DNA from 4 places in the Paenibacillus sp. YSY-4.3 genome. Region 3 is predicted to be linked to each of the others. Evidence: riboswitches for the same ligand, from Rfam matches in the RefSeq annotation. Region 3 holds a riboswitch; each other region holds the start of a gene.

Region 1 (7,211 bases), on a different contig from region 3:
TGAGCTGATTCGATGCGACGAGGATGAACCGTCGATGCATAAATTGGTTGTCCGAGATGAAGCTTTCATCAGCGAGCTGCAGCAATCCAAGGATCTTCAAGTATTGCGAACCCGGGCCCTTGAACTGGAAGAGGTGCTTGAACTATGGATCCAAGGGTATGCTCCGGAATATAAATGATGTTCATTTGTTGACTTGATTGAAATAGAAGCATGGAACAAGGAGGCTGAAACGATGGCTACACCATTGGTATTGGAACAGGTAACGAAGCAGTTTGGAGATAAAACAGCGGTAAACGGCATTTCCCTTCAAGTGGAGGAGGGAGAAATATACGGGCTGCTCGGTGGCAATGGAGCGGGTAAAACGACGACGATGCGAATGGTGCTCGGGTTAATCTATCCGGATGACGGACGAATTCTCTACCATGGGCAAGAGTACAATAGCGAATTGCAGCACAAGATGGGCTATTTGCCGGAGGAGCGCGGTTTATATCCGAAAGTAAAGGTCAGCGATCAAATCATTTATTTAGCCCGGCTGAAGGGGATGTCGGCTCGAGAGGCGGATAAAAGTCTGCGATATTGGCTGGAACGCTTCGAGGTGCCGGATTATTACAACAAGAAGATCGAAGAGCTCTCCAAAGGAAATCAGCAAAAAATGGGCTTCATCGCAGCTGTCGTGCATAAGCCTAAAATTCTGATCCTGGATGAAGCCTTTAGCGGACTCGATCCCGTCAATGTCGAACTGCTCAAAGCGACGGTGAAGGAGCTGCGGGATGAAGGAACGAGCATCCTGTTCTCAACCCACCGCATGGAGCACGTGGAGGAGCTGTGCAGCAATATTACGATTCTGCAGCGGTCCAATACGGTACTGCAAGGAAATATTCGAGACATCAAGAAGCGTTATCCTCGCGAGGAGGTTCTTCTCCATACGACGGGAGAGGTTTCCGGGCTGGAAGGCATTCCAGGTGTCGAGCGGGTCGAACGCGGTGAGCGCGGCTATTCTCTGCGAATTTCCGATGTGGCAGCCGCACAGGACATTCTGCGCCGGGCAATGGAAGAGAGCACCGTCGAGCATTTTGAAATCAAGGAACCAACATTGAATCAAATCTTTATTAAAGAGGTAGGTGAATCGCATGAATAAGCTGTTGCCGATCATTAATTTTACCTTTACTAATAAGATTAGGACAAAATCCTTCGTCGTCACTACTATTATTTTCGCGGTATTGTTATCTGTCGGCATCCATGTGCCGTATTTCATTCAATTATTCACAGGCAACGAGTCCGCTGAATCGCAAATCGGCCTTGTCTATGGCAACCAGCCTGAGATTGCGGAGTCGCTGGAAGCCTTTGTCGACAAGCAGCCGGATGGCAAAATCAAGCTCGTAAAATACGAACAAGTGAATGAACAGTCGCTTATTCATGATTTCGAGAACGGAACGATCAAGGGCTATCTGGAGTTTGGAGAAGCTGCTGGACTGCAATTTCCGAAGGTCATTTATACCTCGAAAAAGGACAGCATGGATTTGACGCTTCAGTCGATGCTCCAGCCAGCACTAGAGAACGTGAAAATGCAGTACGTAACTCGTGGAAGCTCCCTTACGGATGAGCAAATCGCTGCGATAAGCGCGCCAGTCGTCATCGAAGAGCTGAAGGCCGAACAGGCCGCCGGGACGGGCAGCGCTGCCGATGTAAAGGAAGGCTCTAGGCCGGCGGCGATCAATTACGTTATTGTATACGGGCTGATCGTTCTGTTCTTCATGACCAATACGATGACGGGCAACATGATTGCTGCAGAAGTTACTTCGGAGAAAAGCTCGAGGATTATGGAGATTCTGGTGACGAGTGTCTCGCCGCTGACGCAAATGTTCGGCAAAATTCTGGGCATGTTCCTGATCGGACTGCTGCAGATTGCCATCTTCATCGCCGTCGTTGCCGCCAATCTTGCATTGCCGTACAATCAGGGTTCCTTGGCCGAACTGAATTTGGATTTATCGCAAATTAATTTTCAAATTGTTATCGTGGGACTTCTCATCTACATCTTGGGCTACTTCCTGTATGCTACTTTGTATGCCGCGGTCGGCTCGATCGTCAGCCGCACCGAGGATCTCGGCCAGGCAGTCATGCCGATTACAATGCTGTCGTTGGCGGCGTTCTATATCGCGATGTTCAGCTTGTCGACGCCGAACTCCATGCTTCTCAAAGTATGCTCTTATATCCCATTTGTATCTCCGGTAACGCTTCTGCTCCGGTTTGGCGTGGGGGATGCAACGTTCCTGGAAGTCGCATTGTCCCTAGTTATTCTACTAATTGCGATTTTCTTCTTCAGCTGGCTAGCCGCCAAAATTTATCGCACCGGCGTCTTGCTGTACGGCAAGCGTCCGACGTTGAAGGAGCTGCGCAAAGCGATGAAGGCCTACAAGATTTAATTCAGTATGAAATACAAAATAAAACGATATACAAAGGAGAAGGTAAACATGAAGAATTGGAAACGATCGCTCTTATCTCTCTTGATTTCTGTAGGCTTACTCTCTACAGCAGCTCCGGCAATAGCAGCTCCACAGCAAGCGTCGGTAAAGATCAACAACAAGAACGTTGAATTCGTAACGAATGCGCCTATTGTTGATCAAGGAACAACGATGGTACCACTGAAATCAACGCTGCAAGCGATGAATGTGGAGCTAAGCGATGTGCAGGATGATACGATTCATGTCGTTATTGACGGCAAGGAGGTTACGCTGAGCAGCAAGACGAAGCTGATTAACGGCGAGACGTACGCTCCGATTAGAGTCGTTGGGGAAGCGGCAGGTTACAAAGTACATTGGGATCAGCATTCCCGGACGGTGCTTCTTATCTCTAAAGCAACGGGTGAAGGTGCCCGCGGCTTCATGTGGGAAGTCAAAAATGACGGGAATACGGTGTACCTGGTAGGGTCGATGCATATTGCGGACGACAGCTTTTATCCGCTGCGTTCGGAATTCGAGGAGGCTTTTGCAGAAGCTGATTATTTGGGAGTAGAGATTGATCTTAGCAAGGCTGCGGATGAAGCTAATCAGAAGCTGATCATGGATATCGGGATGTATCAGGATGGTACGACCCTGAAAGATCATGTGTCCAAGGAGACATATGCGAAGCTAGAGGATACTTTGAAGCAAAACGGTATGGAGCCAACCGCCTTTGATGCCTTCAAGCCTTGGGTTGTAGAGTCCACCATCAGCACACTTAAATCGATGGAGGCAGGTTATGAAGCAACTGCTGGAGTAGACCTATATTTCATTCAGAAAGCCATGGAACGCAAAGTGCCGGTTTTGGAGCTGGAAACCTACGAGTCCCAATTGGGCATGCTCGACAGTTTCTCCAACGAACTACAGGAGAAGAACCTAAATACGGCGTTGGATAACTTCGATGTTTCGGTTGAACTTGTGGACGATATGGCTGACATGTGGAAATCAGGGGATGACGAGAGACTGCTTGAGTTCACTGAGAGCATGATCGAGGATCCGGAGTATTACAAAGCGATGCTGACCGACCGGAATATCGTTATGGCCGACAAAATCGATGGATACCTGAAAAGCGACAAAAAAGCGGAATATTTCATTGTTGTTGGCGCCGCGCATTACCCAGGCAAAGACGGTATCGTTCAGCTGTTGAAGGATAAAGGTTATTCTGTCGTTCGCAAATAATAGTTTTAATAATCTTGTCAAGCTGATTATGGTAAGTTATAGTGAGAGTAACTGAATATGGAGTGCGGGTGCTGGATGAAGTCCGGCTGAGATTGGAACCTGATGTTCCGGACCGTTAATCTGATCCAGGTAATGCTGGCGTAGAGAACATATCGAATTTAAAGCCATTCGTGTATTCTCGAATGGCTTTTTTGTGTCTTGCAGCCGGTAAATACAAAACGGAGGTAGAGTTAGCAGATGAGAGATTTTCGTTTGTACGCTATTACCGATGAGAAAAGCCATCCCGGCAGGGAGCTTGCCGAAGTGATGGAGGAGGCTATTCTTGGCGGCGCCGATATCGTGCAGCTTCGGGATAAGCACAGTGATCGGGCGGATGTACTGGAGAAGGCAAAGCGGCTTCGCGAATTGACCCGCCGGTATGATGTCCCTTTTATCGTCAACGATTATATCGATATTGCGCTTGAGGTGGATGCGGATGGCATTCATCTGGGCCAGGGCGACACGCCGCTTACCGTGGCCAGGAAAATGGTCGGCGGCAAAATCATCGGCATTTCCACGCATGCGATCGAGGAAGCGCTGCTGGCTGAACAGCAGGGAGCGGACTATATCGGCGTCGGTCCCGTATACTCGACGGCTACGAAGGCAGATGCAGCACCGGTGACGCTCTCCTATGTTCGCGAGGTGGCGGCGAAAATCCGCATTCCATTCGTAGCGATCGGAGGCATCAAGCTGCACAATGCGGATGAAGTAATTGCTGCCGGGGCAACGCGAATTTGCGCGGTGACCGAAATTGTAGGCAGTTCGGACGTAAGAGGAACATGCGAAGCCTTTATTCGCAAACTGGAGCAAGGGGGAGCGGTTCATGGGAAATACGCAGATGGTTGAGCTGAAGGTGAATGGAGTTAAGCACAGCTTGGAGGCGGGAACCGTTCAGGATGTGATCGCCCATTATGGCTTGTCGGGCAAGCCGGTTATCGTGGAAGCAGACGGTGTGATTTTGACACCTGAGCAGTGGGCGGATACAACGGTTGCCTCGGGGATGGTCATCGAGCTAGTTCATTTTGTGGGAGGGGGTTAAGCGGATGCGGGACGATGCTTTGCGTATCGGCGGCCGTTCGCTGTCGTCGCGTTTTTTTATTGGCACAGGGCTGTTTCCCAACCCGTTCGTACAGAAGGAAGCGATCAAAGCTTCCGGGGCGGAAGTGCTTACGTTTGCCATTCGGCGGATCAATCTGGACGCGGTAGAGGATGATTCCATTTTGCAGCATATTGAGGATGAGGCCTATCAATATTTGCCGAACACCTCGGGCGCAAGCACGGCCGAGGAAGCGGTCCGGATCGCGCGGCTCGCTAGAGCCTCGGGTCTGAGTGATTGGATCAAGGTCGAGATTAGCGCGGATGCAAAGACGCTTCTGCCCGATCCGATCGAGACGCTTAAGGCGACGGAAATGCTGGTCAAAGAAGGATTTACGGTGCTGCCGTATATTTCCGACGATCCAGTTACCTGCCGCCGGCTTGAAGAAGCGGGAGCTGCCGCGATCATGCCGGGAGCAGCGCCGATCGGTACGGGGCTCGGTATATTGAATCCCTATAATTTAGGGCTGATCGTAGAGGAAGCTGGCGTACCGGTCATCGTCGATGCGGGGCTTGGAACGGCCAGTGACGTGACGAAAGCGATGGAGCTGGGTGTGGACGGGGTGCTTATGAATACTCCGGTAGCCAAGGCGAAGGATCCGGTCATGATGGCGGCCGCCATGAAGCACGCGATAGAGGCTGGGCGTCTTGCTTATTTATCCGGACGAATTGCCCGGAAGAAGTACGCTTCCGCGAGCAGCGGTTTAGAACAATTCATATTGGAATAGCCCTATGAAAAATAGCGGCTGGGAGCGATAGCATGATGCAGAATATAGTGATTATGGGCGGCGGTATTATCGGATTATCCTGCGCCTTTGAATTACGGAAACGAGGCCATAACGTCACCCTGCTGGAGATCGGCAAATGCGGCGGGCAGGCCTCGGGAGCAGCCGCTGGCATGTTGGCGCCTTACTCTGAAAACCTGGAAGAGCCGGACGAATTTTTTCGGTTGTGCCTCGACAGCCTGGGGCTGTATCCGGCATGGCAAGAGGATGTCAGGCATATGTCGGGGCAAGCTTTTGAATATGCCAACTCCGGCAGTCTTTATGCAGTGTACCATGAGGCCGATATCTTGGCCTTAGAGGGCAGGCTGCTGTGGCAGCGAGCGTTCGGCTCCTCCGGCCGGATTGTTGAGGGTGAGGAGCTCAGGGAGATCGAGCCGGGGATCTCCAGCGAAGTCAAGGCGGCGCTATACACGCCGGAGGAGAGCCACATTTATGCCCCGCATTATGTGCAGGCGCTAGAACAGGCTTGCCGGGATATGGGAGTGCGTATCTTCGAACACTTGGAGAGCGTGGATATTGTCGATTGGCAACCAGAATCGAGGAAAATACCGGAGCAGACGCAATTTCTACGACGCGAAATTGTCGTGAGATCCTTGGATGGCCGAAAATTCGCGGCAGATCGCTTGGTGGTATGCTCCGGCGCATGGGCTCAGGAGCTCTCCGGGACGATTGCGCTTCCCATTCCGATTTATCCGATTCGCGGGCAAATATGCGCTTATCATAACGCTCAGCATACGGTGAGGGGTATGGTCTTCAACAATCAAGGCTACGTGGTTGCCAAAGATAACGGCACCGTCGTATGCGGCGCATCCGAGGATGTTGCCGGATTCGATACTTCGGTTACGGAGAAGGGCATAGAGCGGCTGCGCAAATGGAATAAACGGTTGTTTCCCTCTCTGGAAGGGGAAATCCCTTTTCACAAATGGGCGGGACTTCGCCCTTCCACCCAGGATGGCCGTCCTTTGCTAGGAGCGCTTGAAGCTTCGGATCAGATTGTCTTTGCGGCTGGCCATTACCGCAATGGGATATTGCTCAGCCCGGTGACAGCTAAAATCGTCGCGGATGTCATCGAGGGTCTTGAATTGCCTAGTTATTATCCGGCATTCGCGCCGGAAAGATTCAATCATATGATGATGCGGTAAACGCAGCGTTAACGTAATCACCTCTTCTTGTGGCGGGTATCGCCTTTCGCAAGAAGAGGTTTTTTGTCGTGGCAATCATCACCAATGCAGAATTTGGTCACCCTTGTTGACAACCTAAAGGTTCTGATTTATGATTTATACCCATAGGGGTATATGTATAATGCAAAGCGATAAATCATGATGAAAGGGAGGAATCGAATTGTTCGCATCCAAAGAGATTCAAGTCGATCAAACGCTGGACTGTAAAGGACTGTCGTGTCCTTTGCCCATAGTAAGAACCAAGAAAGCCATGGATGGAATGGATCACGGTCAAGTGATCGAGGTTCAGGCCACGGATGGGGGCTCGCTGGCAGATATTCAAGGCTGGGCCAAAAATACGGGTCACCAATATTTGGGGACCATTGAGAAGGATGGCGTCCTCAAGCATTATCTTCGCAAATCGCGCCCCGACGAGATTGAAGAGGAACAGAAGT
Region 2 (7,211 bases), 150 kb from region 3:
AGAGAGCGGCTCTTACGCCGATCGATACCCATGGCAAATCAATAATGACGACTTTCAGCAAAATGACGAACAAGAAGATGACGCCTGCCAGTCTGACGCGGGAGCGGTTCGTGATCAGCCCGAAGATAATCAGGCCGGCCGAATAAAGAATCCATGCGCCGGACAAGCTCAAATGCTGGACATCGCTGCTGAAGGATTTGCTTAACACATAAGCAATCTGGGTCACGAAAATGAGACAAAGCGCTGCCTCAACCCAGTTGAAGACGTTCCAGAGTGAATTCACCCATTTGGGCTCTTGTTCTTTCCTCACCATAAAATACGGAATTGGCATGCTGATTACGAGCAAGAACCAGGCCAGCGTCTCACTGGAGAAAAATGCAGGCATGAGGCTGAATAAAATAAGCAATGCGCTGAACAAGTACAGGGTTAAGCCGACGATTTGCTGCAGCAGGCTTCTCAGCTTAATGCCGAGCGCGAAAGAGAGCATGCCCAAGACAAGCAGTACGCTGGCCTTGTAATCCTTGCCTACGCTGTCGACGATGAATACGACCCAGCCGTACGTAGCGATGGAAGCGAATAGCTGCGACATTTCTCTGTGCTTTAAAGACAGCACGGTGGTAACGCTGTATAGAATAGACAATAAGGCCATCAGAATACTGAATGTGTATCCTTCCTCTCCGGAGTAAAGTCCGATCATCCAGAGGGAGAGCAGGAAAAAGCCAATCGGCAGCAAAATCATCTGATCCAGCTTGTGCCGGTAGCGGCGAGCCACCGTAATTCCATATAGCACGAAATGCTGCAATAATATGGCGATTAAGAAAAGATATTTGCTCTTATCGTAAAGGCCTTGCGCATACAAGATTAAGAGCGGTACATGCAGGACAGAAATGGCTACAATATAAGCAGCCCGGAAATTGAAACGGATTGCTACGAGCATCATGGCGATGGAGAAGACGGCCTCATACAGCAAGAACATCCACGGATTAGCCGGGGATTTGGCCAGAAACGGTATCAGATACCCTGATAGCAAGGCGATGATAACCAGCGTTTGCGATCGATGATGAACCGCTATGAACACGCCAAAGGCAATGGACATTATGTATAGCACGAAAGCAATGCCAAGCGGTATCAAGTCATAGAGCATATGCGCGGCAAAAAGAGTGAGAACTAAGACGGCATTTGCGCCGCCCAGAAGGACCTGCCCCAGCGCCTCACGCTGCTGGCGAACCTGCCTGTCTCCGAACCAGTACATAGCTGCGGCCAGAACGGCTCCCAGCAGGCAGCGAACCGGTTCATTTAAATATCCAGCGTTGACCGCGGCCATAAACAGCCATAGCACGCCAAGCAATAGCACGACGATGAATACCCGCGGCAGCCATACCCGTGAAATGGCGTATTCCCAATCGCGCGATGAACGCGGCGCATTCGCTGGCGGCCTCATATACGGGGGCTGCTGGAGTTCCAGCTGTTGGCCTTGATATGGTGCTCCCATTAAAGGGGCTTGGTTCTGGAGCTGTGCTTGATGCGGTTGGCCGTGTTGGTCCTGCTGTTGATGATGATGATGATGATGTTGTTGTTGTTGTTGTTGTTGTTCGTAATACAGTTGTTGCTGCTGCGGGTTTTGAGGGTTCCACGCAGGTTGGTCAGATTGCTGGTGATCATACTGCTGCGTGCCAGGGAAGGTGCCATGATTTTGGGACTGCCCTTGTTGATCGTACTGTTGTTGAATGTGTTGCGGCACTTGCTGCTGATGCAGTTGTTGCTGTTGTAGATGTTGATCGTGTTGGTGCTCCTGCTGTTGTGAGCTCTGCGGGTTCCACGGCGGCGGCCCGGACTGCTGACCCTGCTGCTGCGCTCGAAGAGACGATTCAAGGGCCGGATCATGGACTGCTTCCTTTTCAGCGGGCGGGTTCAGGGGGGATGATGCATATCCCTGGCCGTGTTTCAGCTCAGACAGTTGTTCGCTTATCCTTCGTAAATCTTCCTCCAGTTCTCTGATCTTGTTGTCTCTATCCAAGTTCATATCACCTCTGTTTGTTGAAAATGTTTGAACGATCTGACGAAGATACCTGATCAACCATTGACGATAACGGATGGCCCGCAATCCTTCAAGTCCATATTTTGGAAGTGAATACTTTGGCTTTAAAGGGATTATATGCTATTAATAACACCGCGAACAATAATTTCTGCTAATGAAAATTATGAAATTTGCTGAGAATTCCTCTCCTAGACGCCATTTGTGTGGTAGTATATGTAGTTGAGCCCGAAATAGTGGGATATCCGGTGGATTTATGACTGATGCGATACAATGGGAAATACAAAGGAAACAAGGAATTGAAAGAGGAGAACTGAACTTGGAAGATTATAATGAAATGCTTGAACAAATGAATATCCAGCATGCGATTATCGGGGAAGTAACGACAAGTCTGCCTGACATTCTTCAAGATCTGACGAAGGTTCGTTTGTCTGCGCTTGCTTCGGCCTGCAATTTGCCTGGACGTTCCAAGATGAAAAAGCAGGAATTAATAGAAGCGCTGACAGCCTATATGACCGACGCGGAGCATTTGCAATCAGCTCTGCTGATGACCAGCAGCCTGGAATGGCAATTGTTCGAATCGCTTCTTCGTCAACCTGTTCTGCAGAACAATCTCATTCTGATCGAGCACTATTGGTATCTTATGAACCGTGGGCTCGTATTTACTTATTTCAGCGAGGGCCAGCTTTATATCGTCATGCCGGATGAGATTAGAGAAGCTTACGCCAAGCTGGACCACGTGAATTTCCACCAACAACGAGCGGGTGCGCAGCTCGTTCATGAGTATATATTAGCTACAACCCACTTATTCGGCGCGATTGAGCCGGACAAGCTTATTGAAATTTATAATGCGCAGAACAGTGAGCAGCTCGATCAGAAACGATTCAAGGAGCTATTCGGAGAGCTAACGAGCAGAGAACAGAATTACACGATAGCTGAGGGTTTCATCATTGATGGATATTTGTCTCTTGAGGAATCGCAAGGAGATTTTAAAGAGCTGTTGTCGCAGATTAAAGGCAAGCCGCATTTCATTCCGAAGCGCGAAGAGCTGTTGAAATATGCCGAAGAAGATTACTTCGAGATGACGCCGCAGCTATCGAAGCTGAGAGCGTATGTGATGAAGGAAATTTCCCGGGATGCGGAATTGGTCGACTATCTTATCGACGATATTCAGCTAGCCTGTACGATGCAAGCGACTTCGGGCGAGTTGATCCATGAATTTGAGAGACGAGGTCTGAAATTCCAAAGCATGGAGCAGGCCGATACCGTTGTCGCTCTGATGAACGATGTATATAACCATACAAGACTGTGGATCCATAGAGGCCATACTCCGTTCGCGATGAACCGGATTTTCGGCAATGTGGAGCTGAGATCGGCACATCGCCAGCTAAGTCCATTGAACAAAAGCCAGGTGTCCGTCACCAAGATCGGCCGCAACGAGCCATGCCCATGCGGCAGCGGCCTCAAGTACAAAAAATGCTGCGGCAAATAATTTGAAATATCAAAAATTTGACAACTCTTGTAAAGACAGATACAGTAATAGTGAAAATGAATAGGAAGTCCACTAGGGGAGCCGTCAGCGGCTGAGACAAGATCTTATCTTGGACCCTTTGAACCTGATCTAGTTCGTACTAGCGTAGGAAAGTGGAGTCGGAATCCAATGTCTGACACTTATTACAGCAGCTTGCTGTCCGTGTAAAGGTGATGTTGAATGAGGCCGCTCCATTGATGGAGCGGCCTTTTTGGTATTTAAAAATGTGCGGCGTCATCCCTAATGGCTTCCTGGTCATGTTCACATTATATCCGGAGGTGGAGAACAATGAGTTTTACGCAGGAGCTTCGACAGAAGGCCGATGGTATTTTTCAGGCAATTTTTGAACACCCTTTTGTGAGAGGAATCGCTAACGGCGACTTGCAGAAGGAGCAGCTCATTCATTACGTCAAGCAGGATCATGAGTATTTAACGGCTTATATGCGGATTTACGGCATTGCCATATCCAAATGCTCGAGCCGCGATGAGATCGAAATGTTTAACCAGCAAATTTCTTTTATTCTGAACAGCGAAGTTCATCCGCATAATAACTTCTGTGCGGTTGCCGGAGTCAGCTATGATCAAATGCAAGGATATGCACTGGCTCCGGGAGCGCATCATTATATCCGCCATATGCTGAATGTTGCGCATGAAGGAAGCCTGGCTGAAATTATGGCGGTGCTGCTGCCGTGTCCATGGACTTACCTGGAGATCGGTGAGAAGCTGATGAAAGAAGTGCAGCCAACCGAAGCGCATCCTTTCTATGAGTGGATTCATTTCTATGCGACAAGGACGAATACGACTGCTAAGTTCTGTGAGCGTCTGGACAAATGGGCGGAAATTACGACCGAGCTGGAGCGCAAAAAAATGACCGAGCACTATTTGCTGAGCTGCCAGCTCGAGTACATGTTCTGGGATATGGCTTATAACGTTCAGGATTGGCCAGTGTCCATGAGTACGGCTGAATACGCCCTGTAGGGGAAGGCTCCTATATGTCGAAGGCATAATCTATCATTCTTACAAAAAGAAGTGAGGCAGATCATAATGAGTACACTTGAAAACGATATAACGGCACTTCTTACGAAGGTTCAGAGAACTAAACCGCTCATTCATAATATGACCAACGTGGTTGTGACCAATTTTACCGCGAACGGGCTGTATGCTCTTGGGGCGTCTCCCGTCATGGCTTATGCGCCGGAGGAAGTGGCCGACATGGCCCAAATCGCCGGGGCGCTCGTGCTCAACATCGGCACATTGACGAAGGAGCAGGTCGAGGCGATGATCATTGCGGGAAAATCGGCGAATGCGCATGGCGTACCGGTGCTGCTGGATCCGGTTGGGGTCGGGGCTACGGCGTTCCGCACGGAGTCGGCGCTGCGGATTCTCCGCGAGGTAAAGATATCCCTCGTGCGGGGAAATGCGGCGGAGATTGCCAACCTCATCGGCGAGACGCGCGAGATCAAGGGCGTTGACGCTGGAGACAGCGCCGACAATGAGAACGCACAGCTAGGGCTGCGGGCAGCGCGGCAACTGAATGCGGTCGTAGCGATTACAGGCAAGGAAGATGTCATTTCAGACGGCAGCCGGTGCAGGGTCGTCAGCGGCGGGGATGCGCTGCTGACCCAGGTGACGGGAGCAGGCTGCCTGCTGACATCGGTACTGGGCGCTTTTGCTGCGGTGGAGAAGGATTTGTTGCTGGCCGGCACGGCAGGGCTGGCATTCTACGGCGCTGCGGCTTCCCGGGCGGCCGAGCGCACATCTGAAATCGGCCCCGGCAGCTTTCAGATCGCCTTCCTCGACGAGCTGGCCAAGCTGCATCCGCATTCCCTGAAGGGACATGCCGCGGTACGCGAATTTGAGACTTCCGCCACAGGGGAGGAACTTGTATGAGCATAGCCAGAGCACTTACCATTGCAGGGTCGGATAGCGGAGGCGGTGCGGGCATACAGGCCGATCTCAAGACGTTCCAGGAGCTGGATGTCTTCGGCATGTCGGCCATTACGGCTATCACGGTGCAGAATACGCTGGGCGTTCAGGGCGTGTACCCGCTGCCGCCACAAGCTGCTGCAGAGCAAATCGATGCGGTAAGCACCGATCTTGGCGTCGATGCCCTGAAGACGGGGATGCTGTTTAGCGCCGAGATTATTGAGGCGGTGGCTGGACGCATCCGGGAGCATGGCTGGCGCAATGTCGTCGTCGATCCGGTGATGATCGCTAAGGGCGGAGCGGATTTGCTGCTGCCGGAGGCGGTACGGGCGATGAAGGAGCAGCTTCTGCCGCTGGCGCTGATCGTCACGCCGAACATCCCGGAAGCCGAGGCATTGTCCGGCATGAGCATCCGCACGATGGCGGATCGCCGCGAGGCGGCCAAGCGCATCTGCGCTTATGGCCCGGCCGTCGCTGTGATCAAGGGCGGGCATGATGAAGACGGCGAGCAGGTGGTTGACCTGATCTATGATGGAGCTTCGTGCACGGAATTGACGGGACAACGGATTCATACCGTTCACACGCATGGAACGGGCTGTACTTATTCTGCAGCGATAACGGCCGGACTGGCGAAGGGATTGCCGGTGCTGGAGGCGGTGCAGATGGCCCGCGGTTATATCCAGGCAGCGATCGAGGATAGCCTAGAGCTGGGCCAGGGGCATGGCCCGACGAACCATTGGGCGTATCGCCGCAGAAGAGAGCAGGAGCGATGAGCGGCGGCAGCATCTCTCCTGAGCAAATGCGCCGGTACTTGCGGATGTACCTGGTCGTCGGCAGTGTGAACTGCCGGGAGGAGCCGCTGCGCGTCGTAGAAGAAGCGTTAAGCGGGGGCGCAACGATGATCCAGTTCCGCGAGAAGGGCCCTGGCGCGCTGACCGGGGAGGCCAAGCTTGCGCTCGCTCTCGAGCTGCAAGCGGCCTGTCGCCGCGCCGGGGTGCCTTTCATCGTCAACGATGACGTGGAGCTCGCCGCTCGTATCGGGGCGGACGGCATCCATGTTGGGCAGGATGATGAATCCGCGGGCGTTGTTCGCGCCCGGATCGGCAACCGTATCCTCGGCGTGTCCGCGCACACGGTGAAGGAGGCGCGGACGGCGCTTGTTAACGGCGCCGATTACATCGGCGTTGGCCCGATCTACCCGACGATCTCCAAGGATGACGCGAGCCCGGTGCAGGGTACAGGCATGATCCAGGAGATGCGGGCGCAAGGGATCAAATTGCCGATCGTTGGCATTGGGGGGATTACCGCAGAGCGTGCCGCCGAGGTGGTGCGTGCAGGCGCGGACGGCGTTGCCGTCATCTCAGCGGTCACGCAGGCGGCGGATGTGCGTAAAGCCGCAGAAGAGCTGTTGGAGCAGGTAGCTGAGGCGGCCGATGTGGCTGAGCGACAATAGAACTGTACGAGTCACAAAGCAGGCCGCAGATTCATATTTGGAATCTGCGGCCTTTTTGCCGTAGTTTTTTTATATTGGCTTGCAGGTAAGCCGAAGATCAATCAGTTATTTGGTTTTAGAAACAAAAATTGGAATTATACGTCTAATTATACACGAGTCATATTTTTCCGCTAACGCACATATAATGTATAAACAGATGCCCCCTTTTTTTCGGTACAAACTATGCCGCACTCTATGAGGCTTAATAAAGACTAGAGAATTTGCGA
Region 3 (7,211 bases):
AATGCGGCTCATTCCCTAGGACTAATTCAAGGCAGAGGCCAAGGGGAGTTTGCTCCTGCAGCCTACTTGACCCGGGCCGAAGCGGCACAAATCATTTATAAACTGGTAACGAAGAAATAACGCTGTATTATTTAAACAGAGGCCGGCATTGTTTGGGATGCTGGCCTCTTCTTATTATCCAAGTCTTTTGGGGAGAGCTGGCATCCTAGCCTCAGGTCTGGGATAACTCCGGTCTTCAGCCTGTGGAGCCGTATAAATAAACCGTTACAATTAAGAGAGTACATATGAGGGGAAATTCAACAATGATAATAATAGGAGGCAGGAGCGGACTATGAGTCGTGTCAGAAGCAGAAAGAGATTGAATTCCATAACAATGACGGCGGCCGCAGTAACGCTGGCCGTGCTGGCCGGCTGCAGCGGCATACAAGATAAATCCGATGAAGCGATTGTCCAGGCCACCAGCTCGCTGGAGCAGTCGGTCATCAATGCTGCGGATAAGTGGGGGCAGAGGAGCAAGGAAGCGGGATTGTCCCGGGATATTTCGGTGAGCCATCAGATGGGCAAGGCGACAAAGCTTAGCGTTGACCATACAGTTGGAAATATCAAAGTCAGCACGTATGATGGGGATAAAATCCGCGTTCATGCCGTCGTGTGGTTTGGAAAATCGACCAAGCAGGAGAGCAGGCAGCGCATATTGGATCAAGCTGAGGTAGCTGTGACCGAGAAGGGCGATCAGTTGAGGATCACTGTGCATCCGCAGGATGACCCGAATTCAAGCCTGTGGAAATGGGCGCAAAAAAAATACGGATTCTCCGACTTCATGATCGATTACGAGATAGAAGTACCGCTAGCCATGGAGAGCTATGATATCCGGAATGATGTAGGCATAGTTGAGCTTCATGACCTGAAAGGAAGCTACAGCATCCGCAGCGAAGTCGGACAGATTAAAATGGATAATGTCCGCATTACGGGGCAATCATCGATAATAACGTCCACGGGCAGCGTTGACGTGCGTATTGCCGAATTGAGCGGCGAAGGCAAGCTTAATGTCAAAACGGAGATCGGAAATATTAATGCAGCCCTGGACGATGCTGTGCAGTGCACGCTTGTTATTAAGAATGAGGTAGGAAAAATCACCGGAGCTGCGGAAGGAACGAGCCAGGTCAATGGCGGCGGAGGGGAGATCTTGCTGCAAACACAAGTTGGCAGGATTACCGTGGAGTAAGGCGAAGGCAAGCGGGCGTTATAGCCGTAAGATAATAGCAGGCCGTCTCCATTAAATGAAGGGCGGCCTGCTTGGTGAAAGATATAAGAAATTTCGTTGTCTCCGTTCAAGTCAAGATTTGACTGTTGTGCTGCGCTTGCCGGCGGGGTAGAACCTCCCTAAAGGCTCTCCCATCTTGACCTTAGAGCCCGGGGCAAGCTCAGGAAGCGGCTCAAATGTACCGTTCTCGACTAGCAGGACGACGGTCGAGCCGAATTCGAAATAAGCCATATCGTCACCCCGGTTCCAATGCTTCGCCTCGGAATCTGTATATTTGATGCTGCTTACGTTCATAGCCCCAACTTTAACGACGGCAACTTCTCCTAGATCGTGGGAAATGTAAGTGATAAGCCGCTCGTTGCGGCTGAGTACCCTCCGCATATTTCTCATTCCAAAGTCGTTGACTGGATAGACCTTCCCTTTAATATGCTCACTTTCCAGCTTGTTCCCCGTTATGGGGGCATGAATGCGGTGATAGTCGGTCGGACTAAGGTAAAGCACGAAGAAAAAACCGTGATTATAGGTTTCCGTGCGTGGAGAGTAATTAAGCAATTCCTCCAAAGAATAGTCTTGGCCCTTTACGTTGAGAATTGTTCCCGCCCGAATTTCTCCCATCGCGGTAATTAATGAATCGACGGGGCTGATCAATCCCTCCGGGAGGGAATGAATCGGGCGCATGTCCGGCTTAAGCTTGCGTGTGAAGAATTCGTTCAATGTCCGGTATTCTTTAATGTCCTTCTCGGCCTCATGCAGCGGAATGCCATAGGATTTAGCGAAAGTAGGTATAAGAAGCCGGCTTGCTTCTGAGTGTGAGAACCGACCCATCAGCCGGGAGATCCATTTCCGGGAGGTAAGCTCCGTCATCCATTTCATCCATTTTGCGGTCAAATTGGTTCCCCCTAATTCCTGTGCTGAACAATGGTGCTGCCGTTTTCCATTTCCGACTATATTGACATATAATACAAACTAAATCAACAACGAAGCTGTAATATTTAAATAATGCTTGCTACTGCAGCATCTCTTGTTGTATGGTTAAATCAATCGCATAGTGATACGGGAGCTTGAGGGAATCAGGCTGAGATTGCAGTACAATCCACTGCTGACCGTTAATCTGATCTGGATAATGCCAGCGTAGATAATCCGTTGTTCAAGGTTTTTTCGTGCCTATGAACTCATACAGCCGCCTGAGCATATCCAGCGGTTTTTTTGTTTTTTAGCCATACTAATTCAAAGAAGGAAGAAGAAGGGGAGATGACCGTAATGCAAGAAGCAGTACAAAGAAAAGGCGGCCGGGGGTTGAAGCTGAGCGATCTGCTCGTAACGATTTTCGTATCGATCGTCCTGGGGGTAGTTTATTATTTTTGGAGCGCGGTATATAATTTGTTTTCGTTTTTCCCGCAGGCGGATGAACTCGTCTATGGCATGTGGTTTATGGCGTCTACACTGGTGTTTCTACTGATCCGCAAGCCCGGTGTAGCGCTAATCGCCGAAATTGCCGCGGCGCACGTATCGATATTGTTCGGCAGCGAGTGGGGGATACAGCTTGTAATGTACAGCGTGCTCCAAGGGCTGGGCGCTGAGCTGGTTTTTGCGGCATTCCGCTACAAGAACTATTCAGCAGCTGTGGCGGCTTTGGCAGGTATAGCCGCGGCGGTAGGTTCGTTGATTCCGGACATTTATTATGGATACATCCAGGATTACCAGACTTGGCTGCTGATTGCCAAATACGGCATGCGCGCCGTCAGCTCCGCCCTGATTTGCGGATATCTGGCATATGCGATTGTGAAGGCGGTAGAGGCCACGGGAGTAACCAATCTGCTGCGGCCTGTGGAAGACAAAGATTATGCGGCGCTGGACGATTAAGCGATGATGCCTATATTGACATCCGCCGCGGTAAGCGACCAGCAGAACGGGGCAGCGGCTATAGCAGCTGGCGTAACTGGGCTGCGGCTTAAATTTCCGGGTGAAGAACGCTTCATTTTTAAAGATCTTACTATTCATGTACGGCAGGGAGAGAAGGTATTGCTGCTCGGTCCGAGCGGGAGTGGGAAGTCTACCCTGCTGCAGGTGCTCTCTGGTATTATTCCTTCGCTTGTCGAGGTGCCGATGCGCTGCGAGGATCGGATACAGCCGCCATCCTGGGGATTTGTATTCCAAGACCCGGATACCCAATTTTGCATGCCGTATGTCGATGAGGAGCTAGCTTTTGTTCTCGAAAATCTGGCTGTTCCGCAAAATGAAATGCTGGGAAGAATGGAAGAGGTTCTTCAGGCAGTCGGCCTTCAGTTGCCGGAGCTGCATGTCCAAATCGACACCTTGTCCCAGGGGATGAAGCAGCGGCTGGCTCTGGCCTCCGTGTTGCTCTCCAATCCCCAGGTGCTGTTCCTGGACGAGCCTTCCGCGCTGCTTGACCCGGAAGGCCGGGAACAGATTTGGGATACGGTCAAGAAGGTTTCCCCGGATCGGACGCTGATTATCGTCGAGCATCGGATCGAGGAAATTGCCGGCTTTGTCGATCGGGTCATTCTTTTTGGCCCGGAAGGGCAACTGCTCGGACATGGGGCGCCGCAAGAGGTATTCGGCACGTATCAATCTGAGCTGAAGGAGTTCGGTATTTGGTATCCCGGCGTATGGGAGCACTACTTCTTATCGCCCGAGGGAGAAGCGCTTCTTGAACCGGTTCCTCAGGAGCAGCCGGCATCGCTCTCTGCCGGGAAGCTGCTGGAGGTATCCCGGTTCACAGGCCTAAGGCATGGCAGGCCGGTGATTGAGATTGAGCATGCCACGGTTTCTCCAGGCGATTTCATTGCGATTACCGGGCCTAACGGGGCGGGAAAGAGCTCGCTGCTGCTGAGCCTGATGGGGCTGCTCCGCTCGGAAGGAAATTATTTGCTGCAAGGAGAGCCTTTGGATAATAGGCAATCCGACCGGACCGCAAGGAAGAGCCGATGGCGCAGAAACAAGCGCGATAAGCACGTGGAGCTGGCTGCATCCCGCATCGGCTTTGTGTTCCAGAATCCCGAGTTTCAATTCGTCGCTGAGCATGTGGCGGAGGAAATTGCTTTTTCCTTGCGGCTGGAGGGATTAACGGAGAAGCTCGTGAAGGAGCGAGTCGATGAGGCTTTACTGACCTTCGGCCTCGAGGGGCTGAACCACCGTCACCCTTATCAGCTCTCTCTCGGACAAAAGCGGAGATTAAGCGTGGCTGGCGCCGCGGTGCTGAATAAACCCATTCTGCTGCTGGATGAACCAACCTTCGGGCAGGATGCCGTCAATACCTTTGCGATCCTGCAGGTTTGCGAGAAGCTGCGTCGTCAAGGGACCTCGATCGTGATGGTTACGCACGAGGAGAAGATTGCGGATATCGTCGCAACCCAGCGTTGGGAAGTCCGGGAAGGAAGAATCGTATCCCAGCGATGGACGGAGCGGGGAGAGCGTATAAGGCGTCTCAAGCAGGAAGAGGGGAACCGATGAAACAATTTCTAACACCTAGACGAACGACCTGGCTGCACCGGGCTAACCCTGCTGCCAAGCTGGGGATGATCGTGCTGCTGTTCCTGTTGACCTTATTCACGCACAGCTTGGATTTCATTGCTTACCAGGCAATAGCTGTCTTTCTTGTACTTTTTCTGATGAGCGGCCATCCTCCGTGGAAGATCATGCTGCTGCTTCTCCCGTTGCTGTTCGTATTTGTATCCTCTTCCATTACGATGATTCTCTTTGGCAAAGGGGATACGCTTTGGTGGAAATGGGGAATCATCCGCATATCGGAGGAAAGCTTCTATCGTGGCATCCATATCGGCTTCAAATCGGTGACTTTTGCCGCGGAGGGGCTGCTGTATGTACTGACGACCTCTTCTGTCGCCTTGTTCTATGCCCTGATGCAGAAGGTGAAGCTTGCTCCGAAATACGCGTACAGCTTTATGGCCTCGGTTCGGCTGCTGCCGATGGTATGGGAGGAGTTCCAAATCCGGCGCAGCGCTCTCAAGATTCGGGGTGTCCGGCATAGCCGCGGCATCCGCGGCTGGATCGAGCAAACCAAGCTGTATGCTGTACCGCTGTTGTCGCAAAGCATTCGCCGGGCTCACCGCGTAGCGGTAGCTATGGAATCAAAGGCGTTCCACAATAGTCGGCGCAGGACTTATTATTATACCTCCCAGTTTACGCTATACGACCTAGGGCTGCTGCTCCTGCTGTGTCTGGCAATGGCAGCGGCTTTTAACCTAGCTATCATATATCCGCTATTCGGTATCACGGATGTACGATACTGAATAACAATAACCAATAGAAGTCCAGATTCGCTCAGTGCGGATTTGGACTTCTATTTGGTTAGGTCAGTTTTGACTGATCACGGTCAAATAAATATCTGGCAAAATCCATAGGCCGTTGATACGTATCTTTCCAAATATCCGTCAATCCGGCTTTTCTGAAGCCGTAACGCTGATCCCTGCCGTTGCATTCGATGAAATAGAGTTGTCCTTCCTGCGTCAAGCCGATGTCGATCCCGAGGTCTGCGAGCAGAGGCAGGCGCGAGGACAAATGCCTCGCAATGGTGAGCGATAAATGTTCGACATGGTAAAGGATATCCGGTACAGTTCTAGCGGGAAGACATTGCGTCAGCAGTCCGACGGGGTACGGGCGTCCCCCTTTGCCAATGTTAGAGAGAAAGCTGTTTTGGGGAGCGATCTTGACGAATATCCCGGTAATGCCCCATGCGCCAAAAGCGCCGCGTTGAACGGTTACGCGCAGATCCAGCGGCCTGGCATCGTATTCGGCAAGCGGAATGCGCTGTTGTATGAGATAAGGGGTTTGAATGAACCTGCGATGCAGCCAAGCCGGGATGTTCTCCTTGGTGACTCTATCCGTGATCCAGCCTCTCCTGTTCTTGGAGGAATATACTAATTTCCAGGCTGTTCCATCCCGCTGTACTCTCATAATTCCATATCCAACCGATCCGCGTACCGGCTTCAATACAAGGTCATCGTATTCCGACATCATTCTTCGCAGAGAAGCGGGAGAAGCTTCGGCCGTTTCTGGAAGGTATTCCGATAAATATGGATCCTCTTGCAAGAGACGATGGACGACGTTTTTTCCGTAACGATTGTTTACATTAAAGATGCAAATCCCCTGCGAAACGAGGTTGTGGATTTTACGGTGGGCGCCTGCATCTCTGTAGAGCGCGCGGTTATGAATGACCCTGGGAGTAGGGATTGTTGTCTTGACATAATCGTAGCCACTCTGCACGTAAGCAATGCTTTTGTTTGATCCGGCATCGATATCCCCTAATCTCAGAAAGCAAGGAATGAATCCGTTAGCCCGTGCCGCCTCCTCATAATTAGCTATCGATTCCTGGCCGGTTTTGCGCTGGGGAATTCCCCGGTACATGCTGGAGTTTAGCAGAATACCGACATGGTCTTGCCCCATGGATTTTCCTCCTTTTCGTATACGACTTTTTTGGTTCAGTTTATGTGGCTATAACCTAAATAGCGTGGACGACTGTGCTGTATCATGAGCCTGTTTTAGCTAAAAGAACCGCCTGCAAGGATGCTTCCGAGGGGGCATTAACCTTACCGGCAGAATGCGCATATTTTGGAATGCGGGTTTATTTTTGCAGAGAGGAAGCCAAGCGCATGAGCAGATTAAAAGTAGCGGTCATTACGCCTGGGACCTTTGTGATTCCTTCAGGACATAGCAGCTCCGTCGAACGGGTTATCGAGAAGGTGGCACCATTGGCTGCAGATGAACTGGATATTCGAATATTCGGCCTGTCGGACGGCCAGATCCAGAGCCCGGGAAGCCTGGAATCCGTCCCATGCTTTCGCATGCCCGGAGGCAGACTATACTTAACATCACTGCTTCGCCATTTGAAAAGGTGGCATCCCGACCGAGTGGATGTTCATAATCGCCCCTTGCTTGCTTACCAATTAAAGAGCAGGCTGCCGATGGC
Region 4 (7,211 bases), on a different contig from region 3:
GGCAAAAAGCAAGCTCTTCCTCCACCTTGAGCATGCAAAATTGACTGTCCACATCTTGGAACACGATTCCTACCTGCTGCGCAATCTCCCCTGGGTCTTGTCCTTCGAGGGATTCGCCATGCAGATAAACGCCGCCAGTCACCAGGCTATCGATGGCTGAAGGATACACCCGGTTCAGGCAGAGGGCCAAGGAGCTTTTCCCGCAGCCGCCCGGGCCGAGAAGCAGCATTACTTCGCCTTGGTGCAAACGGAGAGAAATTGAGGAGAATACTAGCTCCTCCCCCTCCTCGCTAAAAGCCAGGGATAAATCTTTCGTCTCCAAAACAATCGGTTTATCCATCGTATCTTGATCCGGTAGCGCTGTATTCATTACAGCTTCACCGAAGTTCGTTTTTGATTAGCGTTTTGGGCTGCGGCCTTTCCAATGGGGAAGCTTCTCAGCACGCCTGTGCGGGCCAGCGCATCGGATATCCATTTACCCAACAGGCCGGCGATGACCGCTCCGCTGATAACCCGGACGATGAACATGGAGATGACAAGACCCGTGGACAATGCGGCAAACCCGGAATGGAAGAAGCCCCAAGCGAAGCTGAATACGGCGGCGCCTACGCCTGCTCCCATGAGCACTGGCGTGTTGTAGTAGCGGTATCTTACGGCGGCGAAGGCTGCTTCCGCGCCGAGACCTTGAATAAAGGCGGACAGGATCAGAATCGGGCCGGTGACGTTGCCGATCAATACCTCGATCGTTCCGGCGATCGTCTCGGACAGCAGGGCTGCTCCAGGTTTGCGCAAAATATAGGCCGAAATAATCGAAACGATAAACCATATGCCAAAGATGACCTCATATCCCATCGGACCCATAAAGCCGACGAGCACATTACCTACCTGCAGGAAAATCAAGTACACGACAGCAAATACGACAGACAGCGAGCTGAGAACGATAATGTCGCGAAGCTTCCAGGATGACATCCTTATTCCCCCTTCCTCTGCACATGATCCGGTTTAGTTGATGGACTGTTGCAGGAGATCGTCGCAGTCATGACTAGATGGGAGGTCTTGGTGCTCGAGGTGACGAAGGCGTTCTCGAGCGACCGGAAAACCTGATGGGCATTACCGTCCAAGCGGCTGGCGTAATGAATCCCGCCGGAGAACGTCCCCTCGGCTTCCGCAGCTTTTACCGCATCATAGATAACGTCCATATAGTGGGGCACCCCCATCGGATAGAGCGCGAATTGAGCTGCGGTATCTACCGAAGTGTCGTTCCCCTCGTTTAAGCGGACATCGTCCTCGGACATGTAGACGTCTCCTTCCGTATCTCCCGGGCAGCCGACGGAGAAAGTTGCGCTGAGCGCGACATGCTCGCCGCTCTTTGCCGCTTGAAGAAAGATGGATTTAACGACGTCGAACACATGCTCATGGCGGCCGCGCACGCAGGTGCTGACGTCATCGCTCTGAACCCAAACCTTGGACGTGTCGGTATGCTCCAGTGCTTCGAGAATGATCGGGACGAACCGGTCGCTCATCGGAAACAAAGAGAACCGGCAGCCGACGATGCGGCTGGTGCCGCAAGCCACAGCTTGAATGTTTTGCTCGATCGGATTGTTGTTCATGTTACTTTTCCTCCCTTGGATAAATTAATCATTGCCTGGAACGACAAAAAAACCGCACCCGAAGAGTGCGGTTTTATCGATCCAAGCCTGTGCTTGCTTTAATATATTAAAGTGAACATGCAGCGCTATTCATCGTTTCCCCGCACTTCCCCACGCTAGTATGATCTAGATCGGGTGTAAAGGGTTAACCGTTCCTCAATCGGGAACGATCTCTCAGCCAGCAAAGGCACCCCTAGTGCATTTCTCCGTTATGCGGTTGTCAATGGTTCCCATTATACAGAGTTCCATTAAATTGTAAAGACCTCGCCTAAATGAACTGGTCTATATTCTCGCAAATATTCATATTGTAACGGTAGAAGAGAGGACAAGGAGCGTGCGGATCGTGAACAAGGCGAAGATGACATTCCGGTTCGATGAACACGGGCGGGAAGCCCGCCATGCACAGGGGGCCTGGGACCAGCAGGGGATAAAACCCGTCCCCGCTCCAAGGCATGACAAGGAGCCTGAGCAATCGGATCAGGGACCCAAAGATATTACCACAGCTTACCGTGCGGTAGAAACGATGGACTATTGGGGAGATCCTTTTACGGATCATACCGGAACAGGGATTGCCGTATTTCCGGAGCACTCCGAACCAGGCGGCGGTGATTATTATTTTCGCCAAACGCGAACCTCCTGGTGGAAGGTTGCCGGCTCGCTGACCGGGGCGATCGTGACCGGGGCGCTCTTTGGATTCGTCGTTCTGTCGATGTTCAATCAGGAAATGTCGGTGCCGATCCCCGGAATTAGCGTGCCGAAGCAGGAGGCAGCCGGAGAAGCGGCAGATATCCCTGTGCTGGGCAGCCTAATCACGGAGGAACAGGCTCCGCTCGTGCAGGTCGTTCTGCCTTCGCAAAGCTATCATTTTCTGCAGTACGGCGTATTCAGCACGGCGGAAGGCGTCGCGCTAGCCCAGGAACAATTACGCTCCGCAGGCATCGCTGCTGCGCGGGATACCTTGGATGAGAAGCGGGTATACGCAGGAGTCTCCCCTAATCGCGAAGAAGCTAAATTGCTTAGCGGGAGGCTGAAAACGGGGGGTGTCCACCTTATTTTGCATGAGATTGCCTTGCCGGAATCCGTTACCGTGGAATATAAGGGGGATGCAGCATCCCTTCAGCAATATTTGGCGCAAAGCGCGGATCTCGCTTACATGCTGAGCTCCTCCTCGGCAGCTCTTCTGGGAGAAGCTACCCCTGAACGCCAGAGCCAGGAGGAGATCGGCCAGTTAAGGGAAAGCCATCAGTTGTGGACCAAGAGCGCTGCCTCGGTTCGGGGCAAACTGACATCTTCCGCAGAGGCTGCAGCGAAGGAAATGGAGAAGGCGATGAACAGTGCGGTCGAGGCGATGGAGGAATTTAATGAGAAGGGCGAGCAGACCATGCTCTGGGAAGTGCAAAATGAAGCGATGCGGTTCATTCTGGCAGAACAAGAGCTGGTCGGAGGCAAAGAGGGGCCGTGAACGAACAATCGAAAGGCAGGGAATTGGAAATAGTTGCCCCTGCCTTTTTTATGTTTGTATTGCCGATCAATTAACCTTATAATAATGAAGTGCTAAGTGTCAAAAAATGGCGAGGTTAACAGCTCTGAACTTATTCGGGCGAAGGCCGAGCAAAGGAGAATCCTAACTTGGAATTTGCAGCTTCATCATCGCGGCATGTAATATTGGCCTCGTCTTCACCACGCAGACGGGAATTGCTGGCTTCCTTACATATTCCGTTTGAGGTTATTCCAAGCGAAGCGGACGAAACTACACCGGAGCAATGGGAGCCGGAGCAAATCGTCATGGAGCTTGCGCTGCGCAAGGCCAAGGCGGTTCAAACATCGCTTGAGCAAGCATCGCGCGAAGCCGTGATCATCGGCAGCGACACGATCGTCGTCTTGGATGGACATGTGCTCGGCAAGCCCAAGGATGAAGCGAAGGCAGCTTCGATGCTCCGTTCATTGCAGGGACGAAGCCACTATGTGTATACTGCCATTGCTTGCATTGATGCGAATAGCGGACGAACGGAAGTCGAATATCGCCGTACGGCCGTTACGATGAGACCCGCAGCCGAGGATGAAATCGCCGCATATGCCAGGACCGGAGAAGGCTTGGACAAAGCGGGCGCTTATGCGATACAAGGACTCGGGTCGATTTTTGTCACAGGAATCGAAGGCTGTTATTTCAATGTGGTCGGACTGCCGCTTTCCTTGCTGAGCGAGATGCTCTGCCGTTTTGGAATCCAAGTGTTAAGGTAATCGATTCCAGCCGAAAACGATGTAACAAATAACTTCATATGTACGTTGTTTAAGAAGAGGAAGAGATAAAGCATATCCTTCCGTAATGAATTTGCTGGCGGCCGGTTATCCGGACCAATGCCTAATCATTCGGAAGCGAGGGATATGAATGGATACGCCGCAATATTTGCTGCGCGATATGCCTTTTGAGGAAAGACCTAGAGAACGCATGATGCAATTCGGAGCCGGATCGCTCAGTAATGCCGAGCTGCTGGCGATTTTATTTCGCACGGGTACCCGGGATGAATCGGCTATACATCTGGCTCAGCGTGTGCTGAGTGGAATTGGCGGGCTTCGCAATCTTGTGGATCTCAGTCTGGACGAGCTGATGAAGCTCAAGGGCATCGGCCCGGCCAAAGCGGTGCAGCTTAAAGCAGGAATCGAGCTGGGGCAGAGGCTTGCGAAGACGCGACTGCCAGAGGCCCAGGTCATTCGCAGCCCGCGGGATGCAGCGGATTTGCTGATGGAGCAGCTGCGTTATTTGCAGAAGGAACATTTTGTCTGTTTATTTTTGAATACAAAAAATCATATCATTGCTCAGGAGACGCTTTCCATGGGAAGCTTGAATTCCTCGATCGTCCATCCGCGAGAAGTGTTTCGCGCAGCGATTAAATGCAGCAGTGCGTCTGTCGTATGCGCCCATAATCATCCTAGTGGAGACCCGACGCCAAGCCCGGAGGATATCCGGATGACCCGGCGCCTATGCAAAGCCGGAGAAATCGTCGGAATCGATGTGCTGGACCACATTGTGATCGGAGACGGGGAATTCATAAGTTTGAAGGAGCAAGGCCTGATGTAATATAATAGACCAGATACAGAAGGAAAGGAAGATTACAGCATGTTAGGTGGTTTCACGAAAGATTTAGGAATTGATTTGGGTACAGCGAATACGCTCGTTTATATTCGAGGTAAAGGAATTATAGTGAGAGAACCGTCGGTAGTAGCGATGAATACAGATAATAAGAGCATTGTAGCGGTCGGGGAATCGGCCAAGAAAATGATCGGGAGAACACCTGGCAATATTCGTGCCATCCGTCCGATGAAGGACGGCGTTATTGCCGACTTCGATACCACCGCAACGATGATTAAATACTTTATTCGCCAGGCTCAGAAGCAGCGTTCCTTGTTCCAGCGCCATCCGAACGTGATGGTCTGCGTCCCATCTGGCATTACAGCGGTTGAACAGCGTGCGGTAGAGGATGCTACGAAGCAGGCCGGAGCACGTGAAGCCTACACCATCGAAGAGCCGTTTGCGGCAGCTATCGGTGCAGATCTTCCGGTATGGGAGCCAACCGGCAGCATGGTCGTAGACATCGGCGGCGGAACGACAGAGGTTGCTGTCATTTCGCTCGGCGGCATTGTTACCAGCAAGTCCGCGCGCGTAGCCGGTGATGACATGGACGAGTCTATTATTCAATACATCAAGCGCCAATATAATCTGATGATCGGTGAGAGAACGTCGGAGCAGCTCAAGATGGATGTTGGCTCGGCGCTTCCGCTCGAGCAGGTGGAATCGATGGAAATTCGGGGGCGCGATCTCGTTACCGGGCTGCCGAAGACCATTTCCATCACTTCCGACGAAATTACCGAGGCGCTTGGCGATACGGTGAATGCCATCGTGGAAGCGGTCAAGGTAACGCTGGAGAAATGTCCGCCCGAGCTGGCGGCAGATATCATGGACCGCGGCATTGTATTGACAGGCGGCGGCGCATTGCTGCGCAACCTCGACAAGCTTCTGGCCAAAGAGACAGGTATGCCTGTCATCGTAGCCGAGCATCCGCTCGATTGCGTTGCCATCGGTACGGGGAGAGCTCTCGACAACATCCATTTGTTCAAATCAAGAAGCAGTTCGGCCCTTCGCAAGCGCTAATTTGTGCGCTGAAGATGGGAGAATATGCACTATTCATGATAAAACGGCGCCGTCCTGACATGGACGGCTGTGCCGTTTTTCTATAATAATATAGGTGGACTCGTGGAGAGGAGAAATTGCAAGGTTGGAGGGTGCTTAAACTGTTTAAGCTGCTTGGCAACAAAAGATTGTTTATTTTGCTGATGGGACTCATTTTGTTTATCGCTATAATGGGATTTACGCTCGGGCCCCGGGCGAATTTGTCTTGGCCGGAGAAGTTCGTGAAAGATACGGTTGGCTTCGTGCAGTCGATTTTCTATAAGCCTACTTCGTATATCGCCGGCTTGATTGAGGATGTCTCTAACTTGCGCGCCCTGCAAGAAGAGAACGAGAGCTTGAAGATCGCGTTGTCTCACTATACCCGGGATAAAGCCATCTATAATCGGATTGAGCAGGAGAATGCCCGTCTGTCTGATTTGCTCCACTTCACGGAAGCGCAAAAGAACCAGTATAATTACACCTACCGCATCGCGCAGGTGGTCAGTGTAAATAACGATCCGATCAATCGGACGATTAAAGTGAACCTGGGGAGCAATGACGGCGTCAAGGTGGGATATGCTGTTATTTCTGCTGAAGGACTTGTAGGTACGGTAAGCCGGGTCAGTAACTTTACCTCAACCGTCAAGCTGCTTACGACTATGGATGCGAAGGATCCGAATTCGAACGGCATTTCCGCTACGGCTCAGGGAAAAGAGAATGAAGTGTTTGGCGTCGTCGAGTCCTACGATCCCGATAAAGGCATGTTCCTGATGAATAAAATCGATGATACTTCTTCGCTCGCGGTCGGCGATACGATTGTGTCCTCCGGCGTCGGCGGAGCATTTCCGCGCGGGATGGTCATCGGTAAAGTCAACGACATTCAGGTTGGCGAATACGGATTGACGTATACGGCTTACATAGAGCCCGCGGCGAGCTTCACGGACTGGAAAGAGTTGATTGTGGTATATACACCGGAGGTCTTGGAGTAGTGAGGAATCGTAAATATATACTGATCCTGCTGGTGTTCGTATTGTTTATTATCGAGGGAACGATCATTCCTTGGATCATCCCCGGTTCGTGGCAGACACGCATTGTACCTCACTTAGCTTATATTGCAATTCTGTTTATTACTGTGTACGACAACCGGCATAGCGGCCTGGTGCTGGGACTTCTCTTTGGGCTGCTGCAGGATGTGGTATTCTACGGGGCGATCATTGGGGCTTATTCTTTTGCTATGGGGCTGTCCAGTTATTTGCTCGGCCTTGTTTTCCGTTCACCGAGAGCTCCGCTGCCGCTGATGATGATCGTCGTGATGATCGGCAGCCTGCTGCTGGATTCGATCCTGTTCGGCACTTACTCGTTGTTCGAGCTGACGCATCAGCCTTATACCTGGG

What was found. A riboswitch is a leader RNA that binds a small molecule or an ion and turns the genes downstream of it on or off. The one in region 3 is predicted to bind thiamine pyrophosphate.
Region 1: linked by a shared signal. The riboswitch ahead of thiE (thiamine phosphate synthase) and the one ahead of ACYUJT_RS00745 (ECF transporter S component) in region 3 are both predicted to bind thiamine pyrophosphate.
Region 2: linked by a shared signal. The riboswitch ahead of tenA (thiaminase II) and the one ahead of ACYUJT_RS00745 (ECF transporter S component) in region 3 are both predicted to bind thiamine pyrophosphate.
Region 4: linked by a shared signal. The riboswitch ahead of ACYUJT_RS23665 (YkoF family thiamine/hydroxymethylpyrimidine-binding protein) and the one ahead of ACYUJT_RS00745 (ECF transporter S component) in region 3 are both predicted to bind thiamine pyrophosphate.

The regions. Positions count from the first base shown of each region.
Region 1 covers NZ_BAABMC010000002.1:84,936-92,146, reverse strand. The annotation lists gene ACYUJT_RS07305 (ATP-binding cassette domain-containing protein) at 1-178, shown strand, start outside; gene ACYUJT_RS07300 (ABC transporter ATP-binding protein) at 233-1,138, shown strand; gene ACYUJT_RS07295 (ABC transporter permease) at 1,131-2,423, shown strand; gene ACYUJT_RS07290 (TraB/GumN family protein) at 2,472-3,677, shown strand; TPP riboswitch at 3,732-3,841, shown strand; gene thiE (thiamine phosphate synthase) at 3,915-4,562, shown strand; gene thiS (sulfur carrier protein ThiS) at 4,540-4,755, shown strand; gene ACYUJT_RS07275 (thiazole synthase) at 4,760-5,539, shown strand; gene thiO (glycine oxidase ThiO) at 5,572-6,738, shown strand; gene ACYUJT_RS07265 (sulfurtransferase TusA family protein) at 6,938-7,211, shown strand, end outside.
Region 2 covers NZ_BAABMC010000001.1:22,192-29,402, forward strand. The annotation lists gene ACYUJT_RS00100 (DUF2339 domain-containing protein) at 1-1,492, opposite strand, end outside; gene ACYUJT_RS00105 (hypothetical protein) at 1,492-1,884, opposite strand; gene ACYUJT_RS00110 (SEC-C metal-binding domain-containing protein) at 2,355-3,527, shown strand; TPP riboswitch at 3,592-3,695, shown strand; gene tenA (thiaminase II) at 3,855-4,544, shown strand; gene thiM (hydroxyethylthiazole kinase) at 4,611-5,456, shown strand; gene thiD (bifunctional hydroxymethylpyrimidine kinase/phosphomethylpyrimidine kinase) at 5,453-6,265, shown strand; gene thiE (thiamine phosphate synthase) at 6,262-6,945, shown strand.
Region 3 covers NZ_BAABMC010000001.1:174,568-181,778, forward strand. The annotation lists gene ACYUJT_RS00730 (glycosyl hydrolase 53 family protein) at 1-120, shown strand, start outside; gene ACYUJT_RS00735 (DUF4097 family beta strand repeat-containing protein) at 332-1,225, shown strand; gene asd (archaetidylserine decarboxylase) at 1,337-2,152, opposite strand; TPP riboswitch at 2,308-2,419, shown strand; gene ACYUJT_RS00745 (ECF transporter S component) at 2,525-3,127, shown strand; gene ACYUJT_RS00750 (ABC transporter ATP-binding protein) at 3,131-4,738, shown strand; gene ACYUJT_RS00755 (energy-coupling factor transporter transmembrane component T family protein) at 4,735-5,535, shown strand; gene ACYUJT_RS00760 (YheC/YheD family endospore coat-associated protein) at 5,594-6,688, opposite strand; gene ACYUJT_RS00765 (glycosyltransferase family 4 protein) at 6,895-7,211, shown strand, end outside.
Region 4 covers NZ_BAABMC010000012.1:53,344-60,554, forward strand. The annotation lists gene ACYUJT_RS23655 (ABC transporter ATP-binding protein) at 1-370, opposite strand, end outside; gene ACYUJT_RS23660 (ECF transporter S component) at 370-969, opposite strand; gene ACYUJT_RS23665 (YkoF family thiamine/hydroxymethylpyrimidine-binding protein) at 972-1,610, opposite strand; TPP riboswitch at 1,741-1,854, opposite strand; gene ACYUJT_RS23670 (SPOR domain-containing protein) at 1,993-3,111, shown strand; gene ACYUJT_RS23675 (Maf family protein) at 3,279-3,890, shown strand; gene radC (RadC family protein) at 4,039-4,728, shown strand; gene ACYUJT_RS23685 (rod shape-determining protein) at 4,768-5,799, shown strand; gene mreC (rod shape-determining protein MreC) at 5,931-6,806, shown strand; gene mreD (rod shape-determining protein MreD) at 6,806-7,211, shown strand, end outside.